2 linked regions of the Gimesia benthica genome follow. The protein of the gene in region 2 interacts with the protein of the main gene of each other region in a pairwise test. Links are inferred from orthologs where the notes say so. Each region holds a gene or a part of one and is shown on either strand. Other genes may lie near its edges.

Region 1 (6,568 bases), 2.7 Mb from region 2 along the record:
ACAATCTAAATTGCTTAAATTGGACAATTTTTATACAGACGTTCCACAGCGACCATTACCGATGGATCTTCATCTCCAGCCTGAGAACACATTCGCACCAGCACAGAGGAACACCACGGGAAATTCCAGTCAGACTCACGCCCTCTCACCTCAAAAGCCGATCATATCAACAGGGAAACTCTTCCCGGCCCGCCTGAAAACCCACGAAAAACCTGCCTCATTTCCTTCAAAAAGCCTGTCTCCGGCGCCGTCTCAGCTATATATGACGTTTGCTATGTCTATTAAAGAGTTTAGACCGGTTGCTATCACTCGCAAAACCAAGGGAAATCGGCTAACATTTCGATTAACGAGATCAGTCACCGCTTTCGCGATGTATTCCAATCTGAATCTGCGGCGGGATGGCCTCAAAAAAGCCCCGGTTTAGTTCCCTTAACAGCGGTGCATTCCTAGAATTGTTTTATTACTCAGCTGCGTGATTTCTTCCAGATCGTGAACTGGTTAGTGATCTGAGAGAAGTTACGCTCAACGAACGAATATACTCAGTCAGGTTGAAAGAACCTTATCTCATGGCAGAACAGACAGTTACAGGTGCAGTGCCTGGAGTCGATCCGGCAGAACTGGAAGAATGGTTTGAGTCACTGGATGATCTCATCATCCGCTATGGAAAGGAACGCGTACAACACGTTCTGGCTACTCTCCAGGAACGTGCTTATCGTCAGGGCGTGACGATGCCTTTCACTGCCAATACTCCTTACATCAACACCATTCCTCAGGATGAACAGCCTCTCTTCCCCGGCAATCGGGAAATCGAGCGGCGGATTAAAAGTATCATCCGCTGGAATGCGATGGCGATGGTCGTTCGTGCCAACAAAGATCATGACGGCATCGGCGGTCACATCTCCACCTACGCGTCTGCAGCCACACTCTGGGAAATCGGGTTCAACCACTTCTTCCACTCACGGACAGCAGACCATTCAGGAGACGTCGTCTACTTCCAGGGCCACGCCTCACCCGGCGTCTATGCCCGTGCCTTTGTCGAAGGACGACTGACCGAAGAAAACCTGCAGCGGTTCCGTCAGGAACTCCCTCGCGGTGGTGGACTCTCTTCCTATCCGCACCCCTGGCTGATGCCTGATTTCTGGCAGTTCCCCACCGTATCGATGGGCCTCGGTCCGATCATGTCCATCTACCATGCCCGCTTCCTGCGTTACCTGCACAACCGCGGCATTATGGATACATCACAGTCGAAAGTCTGGTGTTTCGTTGGTGACGGGGAAACCGATGAACCCGAAACACTGGGTGCGATTACCCTCGCTTCCCGCGAGCATCTGGACAACCTGATCTTCGTTATTAACTGTAACCTGCAGCGTCTGGACGGACCGGTTCGCGGGAACGGCAAGATCATCCAGGAACTCGAAGCCGCCTTCCGCGGTGCCGGCTGGAACTGTCTCAAAGTCATCTGGGGCAGCGACTGGGATCCCCTGCTCTCCGAAGACGAAGACGGCCTGCTCGTCAAACGCATGGGTGAAGTCGTTGACGGTCAGTATCAGAAATACGTCGTCGAATCCGGATCGTACATCCGCGACCACTTCTTCGGCGAAAACCCCGAACTGCTCAAGATGGCCGAGCATCTCTCTGATGATCAGATCAAGAAGATGAACCGCGGCGGACACGATCCGGAAAAAGTCTACGCCGCCTTCAAAGCAGCCACCGAACACACCGGTTCGCCGACAGTCATCCTCGCCAAAACCATCAAGGGTTACGGTCTGGGTGAAGCCGGCGAAGGCCGCAACGTGGCTCACAACGTGAAAAAAGCCAACGAAGAAGAACTGCGTGACTTCCGCTCCCGCTTCGGCATTCCGATTCGCGACGAAGACGTTAAGAACACACCGTTCTACCGTCCCGAAGAAGGCAGCCCCGAAATGCAGTATCTGCAGGCACGGCGACAAGAACTCGGCGGTTACCTGCCCGAGCGGAAACCAACGGAAGAACGTCTGGAAACACCCACACTGGAATCGCTGGGCAAGTTCATGGACTCCATGGCCGGCAAGAAAGGTTCGACCACCGGTGCCCTGGGCATCCTGCTGGCCACCCTGCTGCGTGACAAAGTCGTCGGCAAACGTATTGTGCCGATCATCCCCGACGAAGCCCGTACCTTCGGTATGGAAGGCCTCTTTAAGCAGTGCGGTATTTACGCCAGCCAGGGACAGTTGTACGAGCCGGTCGACCGCGATCAGCTGATGTACTACAAGGAAGCCAAAGACGGCCAGATCCTCGAAGAGGGGATCAACGAAGCCGGTGCGATTTCTTCCTTCATCGCTGCAGGAACCGCCTACTCGAACCAGGGCGTGAACATGATTCCGTTCTACGTCTACTACTCGATGTTCGGCTTCCAGCGGGTCGGCGATCTCGTCTGGGCTGCCGCTGATTCCCGTACCAAGGGCTTCCTGCTCGGTGGTACTTCCGGCCGCACCACCCTGAACGGGGAAGGTCTGCAGCACCAGGATGGTCACAGCCACATCATGGCTTCTACCGTTCCCACCCTGCACGCCTACGATCCCGCTTACGCTTACGAGTTGGCGGTCATTATTCAGGACGGTATGCGACGCATGTATCAGGAAGGCGAAGAGATCTTCTACTATCTCTCCGTCTACAACGAAAACTACGAAATGGCTCCGATGCCCGAAGGCGACGACGTCGTCGATGGCATCATCAAAGGGATTTACAAATTCCGTTCCCTGGAAGCCGACAAACCAGCCGTCGACGCCCGTCCGCAGCTGTTCGGCAGTGGTCCGATTCTCCGCGAAGTACTGCGGGCCCAGGAAATCCTGGCCGAGAAATACCAGATCGCTACCGATGTCTGGAGCGTCACCAGCTACAACGAGCTGGCCCGCGACGTCAAAGATGCGGAACGTTACAACCGTCTGCACCCCGATGCAGAACCACAGAAATCCTTCCTGGAAACGACCTTTGAAGGCGTCGCAGGCCCCTTCATCGCTTCCAGCGACAATATCAAAGTTGTCGCCGACCAGATCCGTGAAGGCATCCCCGGTAACTACTGTGTCCTGGGAACCGATGGCTTTGGTCGCAGCGAAACCCGTGAATCACTCCGGCGTCACTTCGAAATTGACGCAGAGAACGTGGTGCTGGCAACACTCGTCGAACTGGCCGACGAAGGCAAGTTCGATAAATCGAAGTTAGCCGCCATCATCCAGGACCTGGGTATCGATCCGGAGAAAGTCAATCCCCGGCTGGCCTGATCCCGGTGCACCTGACCCAGTGACAACGGTTCAAACCAAACATTACCATCATCAGATAGAACGATAAGACATGGCTACTGAATTTAAACTTCCAGAAGTAAGCGAGGGCGTGGAAACCGCCGATGTCGGACAGATCTCTGTTGCCGTCGGCGATACCGTCGAACAGGGACAGCTCCTGATGGACATCGAGACCGATAAAGCGGTCGTCCCTCTTGAATCTCCCTATGCAGGTGTGATCAAAGAACTGAATGTCTCCGAAGGGGATTCCGTCGCGATCGGCACCGTACTGCTCTCCATTGATGAATCCAATGGCGCAGCTCCTGCGAAGGAAGAAGCCAAAGCAGAAGCGCCAGCTGAAGCGAAAGAGGAAAAGCCAGAACCGGCAGAATCCAAATCGGCTCCCGCAGCGGAAAGCAAACCGGAACCCACACTGTCTGCACCTCCCAAGTCGCAGCCTCAACCAGCTGCCGGATCTTCCGACGACAAAGCTCCTGCTCCTGCAGGTCCTGCGACCCGGAAAATGGCCCGCAAACTGGGTGTCGATCTCTATAAGGTCGCTGGTTCCGGCCCCGGTGGTCGTATCACTCAGGAAGACGTGGAAAACTACGTCAAGAACCTGATCGCCAACGGCGGTTCCTCAGGTGGCGGCGGTGGCATTGCCGTACCACCCCTGCCCGACTTCAGTCAGTTCGGCGAAATCGAACGCAAGAAGCTCAACAAGCTCTCACGCGTTTCTGCCCAGAACCTGAGTCTATCCTGGCAGGTCGTGCCCCATGTCACTCAACATGACCTGGCGGACATCACCGATCTGGAAACGGCCCGTAAGCTCTTTATCTCCAAACCCAAGTACTCCGGTCCCAAGGTCACCATGACCGCCCTGGCGATGAAAGCCATCGCCATCGCGCTGCACGAGTTCCCCGTCTTCAACTCCAGCTTCGATACGGAAACAGAAGAGATCATCTACAAGCAGTACATCAATATCGGCGTCGCCGTCGATACCGAAAACGGACTGGTTGTTCCCGTGGTCAAAGATGTTGATAAGAAAAACATCATCACCATCGCCAATGAAATGAACGAACTGGCCGTCAAGGCCCGCGATCGTAAACTGGAAATGAGTGACATGCAGGGCGGCACCTTCACCATCACCAACCTGGGTGGTCTGGGTGGTACCTCGTTCACACCGATTGTGAACTATCCCGAAGTCGCCATCCTGGGCATGTCCCGCTCACGCCATGAATTCCAGCTGATCGACGACAAACCGGTTTCGCGGCTCATGCTGCCTCTGTCGCTTTCCTACGATCACCGGGTGATCAACGGTGCCGACGCTGCACGCTTCATCGTGCGACTCTCCGGCCTGCTGTCTGATCCGTTCAACCTGCTGGTCGACTGCTAAGCCCAGAGACATTGCTACCACGTTAAAGCATCAATAGACAAAGAAAGTTAATGCACATTATGTCTGGATCTGCAACCAGAGAAACCGATATTGTTGTCATCGGCGGTGGTCCCGGCGGTTACCCGGCAGCGTTTGACGCAGCCGACAAAGGGTTCAAAGTCATCATGGTCAACGACGACGTAGCCCCCGGCGGCGTCTGCCTGAACCGGGGCTGCATCCCTTCCAAGGCACTGCTGCACGTGGCCAAGCTGATCAACGAAACCAGAGAATCCTCTGACTGGGGCGTCACCTTCGAAAAACCGAAGATCGACCTCGACAAGCTCCGCGAATTCAAAGAGAAAGTCGTCACCCAGCTGACCGGCGGCATCGGGCAGCTCGCGGGAGCCCGCAATGTCGAAATCGTCAAAGGCTTCGGTCGTTTCAAAGATTCTCACACCGTCGAAGTCACCAAACACGACGGCACCACGGAAGCAATCGGCTTCAAGTATGCCATCGTTGCCACTGGTTCTTCCCCCGCGGTACCCCCGGTCTTCGATCTCGATGATCCCCGGATCATGGATTCCACCGGTGCCCTGGAACTCGCCGACATCCCCGAAAAACTGCTGGTCGTTGGCGGCGGCTACATCGGCCTGGAAATGGGCAGCGTCTACGCCGCCCTGGGTTCAGAAGTCACAGTCGTCGAAATGACAGGCGGCCTGCTCCCCGGTGCCGACCGCGATCTGGTCAAACCGTTGCAGAAACGACTCCAGGAAAGTTTCGCTGCCATTCACCTGAATACCAAGGTCGAAAAACTGACTCCCACCGATGACGGCATCGTCGCCGACCTGAGTGGTGAAGGAGTCGAACCACAACAGACTTTCGACCGCGTGCTGATCTCGATCGGCCGACGTCCGAACAACAAAGGCATCGGACTGGAACACACAAAGCTCGAACTCGACGAGCGTGGTTTCATCAAGAACGATTCCAATCAGCGGACCGCCGAATCCCACATCTTCGCCATCGGTGATATCGCCGGCGAACCGATGCTGGCTCACAAAGCAACCCGCGAAGCCAAAGTCGCCGTGGAAACCATTGCCGGTGAACCGGCTGAATTCGATAACATCGCGATTCCCGCGGTCGTCTTCACCGACCCGGAACTGGCCTGGTGTGGCGTCACTGAGCAGGAAGCGAAAGATCAGGGACTGGATGTCGAAATCACCCGCTTCCCCTGGGCCGCCTCCGGTCGTGCTCAGACCCTGGCCCGCACGGAAGGGCTCACCAAAATCATTTTCGATAAGAAAAAAGGACGCGTACTCGGTGTCGGCATTGTCGGTCTGGGCGCAGGCGAACTGATCGCCGAAGGTGTGATGGCCGTCGAGATGGCTGCTGTCGCCGAAGATGTCGCCGAGAGCATTCACGCTCACCCGACTCTCTCGGAAACCCTGATGGAGGCCGCAGAAAGCTTCCTCGGCCAGGCGACTCACATGTACCGACCGAAACGAAAGTAAACATCGAACAGGGCAGCATTCGACACTGCAGACTCTGACGGTCGAATGCCTGCCTGCCAACGGAAACCTATCTGAAGAAAGGGCGTTTCTGCATGCGATTTCACAATCGATCTTCAACGCCCTCTTACTTCAGTCGCCGGGATCAGGTCCGGCTCTTTCGCCTGGTGGCCGCCCTTGGGGTGATCCTGCTGGCGATTCTATACGCTTCCCGCGAATCAACCTGGTACTGGCTCACCGGTCCCCCGACAGAACAGCGTCAGGGAGAGCAACAGCTCGACCCCGATCGCGACGTCGATTACAACGTCAAAGAAGATTCGGGCCTCAGACCGGGCGAGTTCCGCTCTCAGCCGGAACCCGAAGTGGATATCCCCGAGTCGGTCAATCCGCAGCTGGAGAACGGCGAATACGACGTCCGCGTCGATCCCCGT
Region 2 (8,267 bases):
CACTGTATTTCCTTCAATTCTTCTAAACGAACCATAAAATCATCACGCGCCCGACTCTGAATCCAGTTCCCCTCTGTGATAATGGAACCTGCTGTCTTCAGAGGACCGAAAGAAGGGTGTTACCTGATCTGACAATCAGAGAATGGAGCTGTGACAGCATTCAGGCGCCACCAGGCGCAACTTAAGCGCGTCAATTTTCTTCCGGTATGCTAACGAGCAAGCCTTCCAGCCACAACCATTTGAGCTGTAGAAACCCGTTTGTGCACTGGAAAAGCCGGCCGACGACCTACTTATTCTGTAAAATACCTGCTTCCCCTCAGGCAGCTTTCTTCAGAAATTAACGGTTTGCTCTTTCTGGTCAAAATCACAACTGTTTATCCGACTAGTCTTTAAAGCAAGAATTCATTCGTCCATAATGAAACTGTGGTTCAGAATTCTCCCGTACTCTTCCCCCTGGGACGCAGCATGACTGAAAGCAGCTTCACCGATCAGGAACTACTGTCATATCTGGATGAAAGTCTGTCGACAGACCTGATGTCTCAGATCGAGGCGGCACTCCGTCAATCAGACCGATTACGGGTCCGGCTGGCGGAACTTGCGCGACAGCGCGACGAAGGAGTGCATTCTGTCGGCGAGATCTGGAGACGGAACCGTTTGAGCTGCCCGACCCGGAGTCAACTGGGGGGCTATCTACTGGAAACCCTGCCGCCGGAATTCCAGAGTTTCGTTGAATTCCATCTGCAACAGACCGGTTGTCGCTACTGCAATGCGAACCTGGAAGATCTGAAAGCGGGTCTCTCGAATCTGTCTGCCGACTCCCAGCGCCGACGTGAGAAGTACTTTCAGTCCTCGGCCGGCTACTTCAGTTCCCAACAGGATGACGAATAAATCCGTGTCACACTTCAGTCGAGCGGAGCAGCTTCAAAGTCCGTCTTGTTAACCCAGCCCGCTTTGAGCGGTTCTCCCCCCATGTAACGTTCGTAGAAATTCCGCGTGCGGGGATCGGAATACTGATAAGCTTCGAAGACGCCCCCCTTGCCTGTCATCCGCGGATCCTGTTGCGCTTTGAGTTCTGCTTCCAGCTGTTGTTTCAGGGCCTGTTTGACTTTCTGATATTCCAGCGTTTCTGCCAGGTTCGTCATACACTCCTGATCGCTGTCGATCGCGAACAGTTCTTCGGACGGCCGTTTCCCGAACGCAAGCTCCCAGAACTGCTGTTGACTGCCGTCGCGACGGAGATCCAGGATGACTGTCTTCGTCGGGCTGCCATCACAATTCAGGTAACCGGTCTCGGGATTGCCGGCGGGCCAGCGTCCTGTTTCGTAATTGTGCAGGTAAAGCATCCCCCCTTTGACGATACCACGGATCGGGTATCCCTGATCATGAGGGCGGCCGATATCGTGGCGTTCTTTGCCGATGAGAACATGGTCGCGGTCCGGATTGACCTGCCCCGATTTGGTAGACTGAAAAATATCGGTCAGGCTCTGACCGGTTGCAGGCTGCATTCCGGTCTGGTTCCATTTGAGCCCGGCAACTTCGATGAACGTGGGCGCGAAGTCGATGAAACTCACGTAATCCTTGATGACGCGTCCCGGGGCTTTAATGCCATCCGGCCACATGATGGCCAGGGGAAGATGGTTGGAGAGTTCGTATTCCTGTCCCTTGATGCGAGGAAAAGGCATTCCGTTATCCGCAGTCACCACGATCAGGGTATTGTCCAGTTCACCCCGCTCTTCCAGCATTTTCAACATGCGCCCCAGGTGCTGATCGAAGTGTTCGATTTCGTACGCATAGTCGAGCATGTCGTTGCGAATGACTTCGTTATCGGGCCAGTAAGCGGGAACGCGATCGATGTCTGCAATTTTCTTGCCGGCGTTCTTCGCCCCCGAGCCGTATTCATAACGTCGATGCGGTTCGAAACCGCCGTACCAGAAACACCAGGATTTCTGTTCGGGACAGGTCTGGAGAAATTCACCGAAGTTCCCGGCATAGTCGATGGACGAAATGCCTGTAGCAGGCGGTTTGAGTTTTTTGCTGTTAAAGGCGGGACCGGCCAGGTTTCGGCGTTTGCCTTGTGCATCGACGGCGACACCTGGTGCCCAGCCTTTCGCTGTTTTACCGACGACATAGCCGTGCTCTGCCAGGGCTTCAACATAAGTTTTGAATTCCGGCGGAAAGAACGCCATGTGATTGCCGGCCTCTTTGAGTTGCCAGGAATTGCGTCCAGTCAGGATGCAGGCACGCGAAGGAGCACACTTGGCATTCGGCGTATATGCGTTCGTAAAGAGCAGACCTTCGCGAGCCACCCGGTCGAAGGCGGGCGTCTTGACCCAGGAACAACCATACGCGCCCATGTGCGGATAAGAGGCGTCATCGGCGATACAGAACAGAATATTGGGGCGACTGTTCTCGGCAGCCTGTATCTGGTTGGTCAGTAACCCAGCGAGCAGCAGACAGACACAGATCACCTGCCAGAAGTTTGTGAAGCGCAATTTCATCGAAGCCGATTCCCGGAGAAGAGACTGGGGATAAAGAATCAAACAGTTGACTTTATCTTAGGCGAGAGAGTCAGAAGTCACAAGCAATTTTGCTTATCCGGGAAGGCACACAGGAATGTATGAGCACTTCAGTTCAAGCTGAATCCGTTGGAAGGGATCGCGGCGGCGGGATCGCGCTGCTGCTGGCGAACAATGCTCTTCAGAAAACTCAGCAGTAAATCGCTCCGCTGATCGACATCCTGTTCTGCCAGGATCAGTTGCTGCAGTGGAGATTCGAGCGGCAGCGAGCCAGCGAGCGTGTCACAGAGAATGCCCAGCTCAATATCGCGATGCAGTTGATGAAAGTATGTGGGTTCAGAAATGTGATCGGTAAAGATCCGCGAGAAATGTTCGATCAGTTCCAGTTGACGATGCTCCCGGTGAATCACCGGTTCCTCGGGATAGTAATCGGGTTTGAGATCCAACAGCGCGGTGCGATAAGGCGTATCCGTATTGAGCAGCGTGACGGAACGCGCTCGACAATGCCCCTGAACCAGCAGCGAATAGTGCCCCGCTTCCAGCTGAGCTGGTGAAACGATCGAAGCCAGACAGACGGGACGAATGTCTGTTCCGATAGAGAGAATTGATCCGGTACGGGAGCAGACCTGTTGCGAATCGATGGCGATGAGAGATCCGGAAGCGAGCACATCCGAGACGAGTTGGCAATCGAGGGGGGCAGTGATTCTCAATAACTGCAGCGAGTGGGGCAGCAGAACCGTGTTCTCCAGACTCAAAACCGGTACAACACCTGCGCTGGCTTCCAGCCGCTGCTCAATCATTTCCGAATCAGATACCATCTGCTAATTCCTGTCGATTCATTGAAAAAGAATCCGGGGTCTCCCATACTGAGACCAGTTCACATGCTCGCCGGTGAAAACCAGCGATGTCACTCAGAGTAGCACTCCAGTTTGGGAAATGTCATTCAGAATATGGCCAAAAAAACGAAACCCGTTGTGTCAGGTTCCAGTTATGCCGACTCACTTGATGATAAAAAGAAACATGCCCGCAAAATCGCGCGCGGACTGGCTCGCCTGTTCCCTGAACCCGAGTGTGCCCTGATTCACGATTCACCGTTTCAACTGCTGGTCGCCACGATCCTCTCAGCACAGTGCACCGACGAACGCGTGAATGCCACGACGCCGACCTTGTTCAAAAAATATCCCACGGCTGCGAAACTTGCGACCAGCAAGCAGGCTGATGTAGAAAAGATCGTGTACCCGCTGGGCTTTTTCCGCGCGAAAGCGACAAACATCCGCAAGATGGCCCAGGCTTTGATGGACGATCACGAGGGGGAAGTCCCGAAGACGCTCAAAGAACTGGTCGCACTGCCCGGCGTCGGCCGCAAGACCGCCAACGTGGTTCTGGGAACGGCCTTTGATATTCCCAGCGGCGTGGTCGTTGATACGCATGTGAAACGGATCTGTAATCTCTTCGGACTGACGACAAGCAAGAACCCGGAGATCATCGAGCGGGATCTGATGGAGGTCCTGCCGAAGAAGGAATGGATCGCCTTTTCGCATCGGGTCATTTTGCACGGTCGGGCAACCTGTGTCGCCCGCAAGCCGCGCTGCCGGGAATGTGCTCTGCTGAAAATCTGTCCGCGGATCGGTTTAAAACCCCTCGACCAGTAATTGCCTGTTGGTTAACGACTTGTTCCCGATTCTGAAAACGTCCGCCCGAACTGTTGAAAGCCTGTTCGCCGCGGTTTATGGTTCCAGTATGCGAAGTCTTCCTTCAACCTTCACAATAATGAGTCGCCGATGATCCTGACCGGGAAAGAAATCGAAAAACGCCTGGGAACTGATATTGTCATTGAGCCGTATAATGCAAAGTATCTGAATCCCAACAGCTATAACCTCTGTCTCCACAATGAGTTGATGGTCTACGAGGAAATCGTGCTGGACATGGCCCGTCCGAACCGGCTGGGGAAATATGTCATCCCGGAAGAAGGGATGGTTCTTTACCCCGGGCAACTCTATCTGGGACGAACCGTCGAACGGACTGAAACTCACAACCTGGCCCCTCTGCTGGAGGGCCGCTCTTCCATCGGACGACTGGGAATTTCTGTTCACGCCACCGCCGGGGTAGGCGACATCGGATTCTGTGGCTACTGGACTCTGGAAATTACCGTGGCTCAGCCGGTCCGTATTTATGCAGGCATTCCGATCTGCCAGATTATTTACCACACAGTGGAAGGCGAGATCGTCGAATACAACAGTGACAAGTACCAGAACAACAAAGGCATTCAACCCAGCCTGCTGTTCAAAGAGCTGAATCCCAACGAGAATCGCCAGATGCGACTCTCTTTCGGCGAAGAGAAAACGTCGGACTAGACGTCAGAAATAATTCACTCAATGAAAAAGGCGTTACAGCAGAAACTGTAACGCCTTTTTTGATGGAATGATGCGAGCCGTTTACACGGTCCAGGTATCCCCGGTATTGAACAGGGCTTCCAGGTTTCCTTCTCCGTTACGTTCAGTAGCGGATTTAACCTGATCGTAGACGGCTTCGTTATAGGTCGGATGTTCGACACAACGGAAGACGCCCATGGGTTCGGGCATTTCCGGATATCGCATGCTGGCCAGCAGGAATGCGAGATTCATGTCTTCCGATTTTTCGTCGTGGAACAGCAGATCGTCTTCGGTAATGCCTTTACCCAGTTCGACGACTTCGGGCTGATCATGGCTGTTGAGCCGAATCCCTTTGTCACGATCTTTACCGAAAATCAGCGGCTTGCCGTGTTCGAGGTAAATAACGTTTTCTTCCTTTTCGCCCTTCTTCGAGGCAAATGCAAAGGCACCGCTGTTGAAGACGTTACAGTCCTGGTAGACCTCGACGAAGGCGGTTCCCTTGTGGTTGGCAGCCCGTTCGAGCACGTTACAGAGGTGCTTGATATCGACATCGACCGAGCGGGCTGCGAAGGTAGCACGTGCGCCGATGGCGACGGACAGCGGGTTCAGCGGACGGTCCACCGAACCGAACGGCGTACTTTTAGTTTTAGTACCCGTGGGGCTGGTCGGTGAGTATTGTCCTTTGGTCAGACCATAAATCTGGTTGTTGAACAGAATAACTTTGACATCCACATTCCGCCGCAGGACGTGCATGAAGTGGTTCCCGCCGATGGAGAGCGAATCGCCATCACCGGTAATCACCCAGACCTGCAGATCGGGGTTGGCGAGTTTTACGCCTGTCGCGACTGCCGGTGCACGACCGTGAATACTGTGCATGCCGTAGGTATCCATGTAGTACGGGAACCGGCTGGAGCAGCCGATACCGGACACGAATACAAATTTTTCCTTGGGAATTCCCAGGGTGGGCAGAACTTTTTTCATCTGGGCGAGAATGGAATAGTCGCCGCAGCGGGGGCACCAGCGGATTTCCTGGTCACTGGCAAAATCTTTTGGCGAGAGGACAGGTAGCGAGGTGTCTACACTCATTTTATTATCCTTAAACGCAATCAATCGTTTCTAAAATAGTTTAGCTGTTGGTCTGTGAAAACGATGGTTTATTTGTCTTCGATCACTTCTCTGATCTTCTGCTTGACTTCGCTGATCAGGAACGGTTTCCCCTGGACCTTGTTCAAACCAACGGCGTCTGCCAGATAGGTGCCGCGAATGATCATTCGCAACTGCCCGGTATTGAGTTCCGGAATCAGGACCTTCTTGTAGTTCTTGATCACGTCGCCCAGATTTTTGGGGAACGGATTCAGATACCGCAGGTGAGCGTGTGCCACCGAAAGTCCTTCTTTGATCGAATGTTTGACGGCGGTACGGACAGCACCGTAAGTTCCGCCCCAACTGATCACAAGCAGTTCGCCAGATTCCGGGCCTTCGACTTCCTGTTCGGGAATGAAGTCGGCGATGCCGGCGATTTTATTGGCTCGCAGAGTCGTCATGTACTGATGGTTCTGCGGAGAGTAATCGACGTTACCAGTGACATCCGATTTTTCCAGGCCGCCCACGCGGTGTTCACAACCGGGAGTGCCGGGCACAACCCAGGGACGGGCCTTCTTTTCATCCCGCAGGTATGGCATGAACTGCTCGCCATCCTTCTGTCTCTTCTCGTGTGAGACTTTGATCGGCTTAAGCGAGGACATTTCCGGAATCTGCCAGGGTTCGGCACCGTTGGCGATGTAACCGTCGCTGAGCAGCATGACGGGGGTCATGAATTCCACAGCAATCCGCATCGCTTCCTGTGCCATGTGGAAGCAGTCTGCGGGAGAAGCAGGAGCAACCAGAGGCAGCGGGCAGTCGCCGTTACGTCCGAACATGCACATATAAAGGTCGGACTGCTCTGTTTTGGTTGGCAGACCAGTACTGGGTCCGCCGCGCTGGACATCTACGATGACCATTGGCAGCTCCATGATGGCGCCCAGTCCCATGCCTTCCCCTTTGAGGGCAATCCCGGGACCACTGCTGGCGGTAATCGCCAGGTCGCCGGCATAGGAGGCTCCCACCACACTGGTGATGGCGGCGATTTCGTCTTCCGCCTGGAAGGTGACCACGTTGAAGTTTTTCAGTTTGGACAGCTCGTGCAGAATATCGCTGGCAGGTGTAATCGGGTAACCGCCGTAAAACAGCTTCTTACCGGCCAGAGTGGCTGCGGTGACGAAACCGAAGGCGATCGCTTCATTACCGGTGACTTTGCGATATTTACCTGGTGGCAGTTCCGCAGGATCAACGCGATAGTGCACGGTCATCGCTTCGGTGGTTATTCCGAAGTTATAGCCGGCATGCAGTGCCTTGAGGTTTGCTTCAACCAGTTCGGGTTTCTTGGCAAACTTGCTCTTGACCCATTCTTCGGTCGGTGTCGCATCCCGCTGGTAGAGCCAGTAGACCAGGCCCATGGCGAAGAAGTTTTTGCAACGTTCTGCTTCACGAGGTGACAGTCCCAGTTCCGCGACAGCGTCACGAGTGAGGCTGGTCATTGGCACTTTCTGGACCTGGTAGGCAGCGAGTGCTTCTTCATCGTCCAGCGGGTTGCTCTCGTAGCCGGCTTTGGAGAGATTGCTCTTCTCGAACGCATCTTCGTTAACGATCAGGGTTCCGCCCCGCTTGAGGTCGGCAACGTTCGTCTTGAGAGCAGCGGGGTTCATGGCAACCAGGGTGTCGACTTCATCGCCCGGCGTGTAGATGTCGGAACTGGAGAAGCAGATCTGGAAACCACTCACGCCACCGAGCGTACCGGCGGGTGCGCGAATTTCTGCGGGGAAATCCGGCAATGTGCTGACATCATTACCGAAGACGGCTGACACGTTGGTAAACTGCGTGCCAGCCAGCTGCATCCCGTCTCCACTATCTCCACAAAAACGGATAACAACAGCATCCAGTTGTTCGCTGATTTTGCCGTTAGCACCAGGCACGTCTGTGGTCGCCATTCTGATTGTTACTCCCTGGCAGTCTGTTCTGTTGCCAGTTCAGACTGTTTCAGTTGAAAGAAAATTGTATTGTTAGTTTTTGCTGCGTTTTTATTCCTGACAGCAGCCTGTCTATTCGACAGCAGCCCGTCTCAGGGATGTCCGTTCCTCTGGTCTGGCCCTGTTTCTGATAACGCAAAAACCAGACTGTCCATCACTGAATGAATGAAACCAGGGAAAACGCGAAGTGGTCTCTCAGACATGACACGGGCCCGGTTGAGCATGACCCTGATGAGGAGGGAAAGACGCAGGAGTATTTCACACTTGATTTCACAATTTGATGAATCATTCCGTCTGGCAAGCGAAATCGATTC

The links. Proteins that work in one complex are often made in the same cells at the same time.
Region 1: the proteins of nth (region 2) and aceE interact in binary tests that used the Escherichia coli proteins (3 or more experiments, as listed by UniProt). The link is inferred for Gimesia benthica from one-to-one orthologs.

Annotation. Positions count from the first base shown.
Region 1 is NZ_CP043930.1:7,261,016-7,267,583, reverse strand. What follows is about bases 209-3,460. They hold aceE (pyruvate dehydrogenase (acetyl-transferring), homodimeric type), read left to right. Parts: upstream 209-566; coding sequence 567-3,260; downstream 3,261-3,460. Other genes in these bases: F1728_RS28455 (2-oxo acid dehydrogenase subunit E2), read left to right, coding at 3,331-3,460. In the rest of the region: more of F1728_RS28455, read left to right, coding at 3,461-4,653; lpdA (dihydrolipoyl dehydrogenase), read left to right, coding at 4,713-6,140; F1728_RS28445 (hypothetical protein), read left to right, coding at 6,233-6,568. UniProt on the Escherichia coli protein: Component of the pyruvate dehydrogenase (PDH) complex, that catalyzes the overall conversion of pyruvate to acetyl-CoA and CO(2).
Region 2 is NZ_CP043930.1:4,564,841-4,573,107, reverse strand. What follows is about bases 2,562-5,329. They hold nth (endonuclease III), read left to right. Parts: upstream 2,562-3,490; coding sequence 3,491-4,168; downstream 4,169-5,329. Other genes in these bases: F1728_RS17710 (2-oxoacid:ferredoxin oxidoreductase subunit beta), read right to left, coding at 4,952-5,329; dcd (dCTP deaminase), read left to right, coding at 4,298-4,870; F1728_RS17725 (LON peptidase substrate-binding domain-containing protein), read right to left, coding at 2,627-3,334. Also shown: F1728_RS17740 (transketolase), read right to left, coding at 1-3; F1728_RS17735 (anti-sigma factor), read left to right, coding at 424-888; F1728_RS17730 (sulfatase family protein), read right to left, coding at 903-2,498; more of F1728_RS17710, read right to left, coding at 5,330-5,974; F1728_RS17705 (2-oxoacid:acceptor oxidoreductase subunit alpha), read right to left, coding at 6,043-7,914. UniProt on the Escherichia coli protein: DNA repair enzyme that has both DNA N-glycosylase activity and AP-lyase activity. The DNA N-glycosylase activity releases various damaged pyrimidines from DNA by cleaving the N-glycosidic bond, leaving an AP (apurinic/apyrimidinic) site.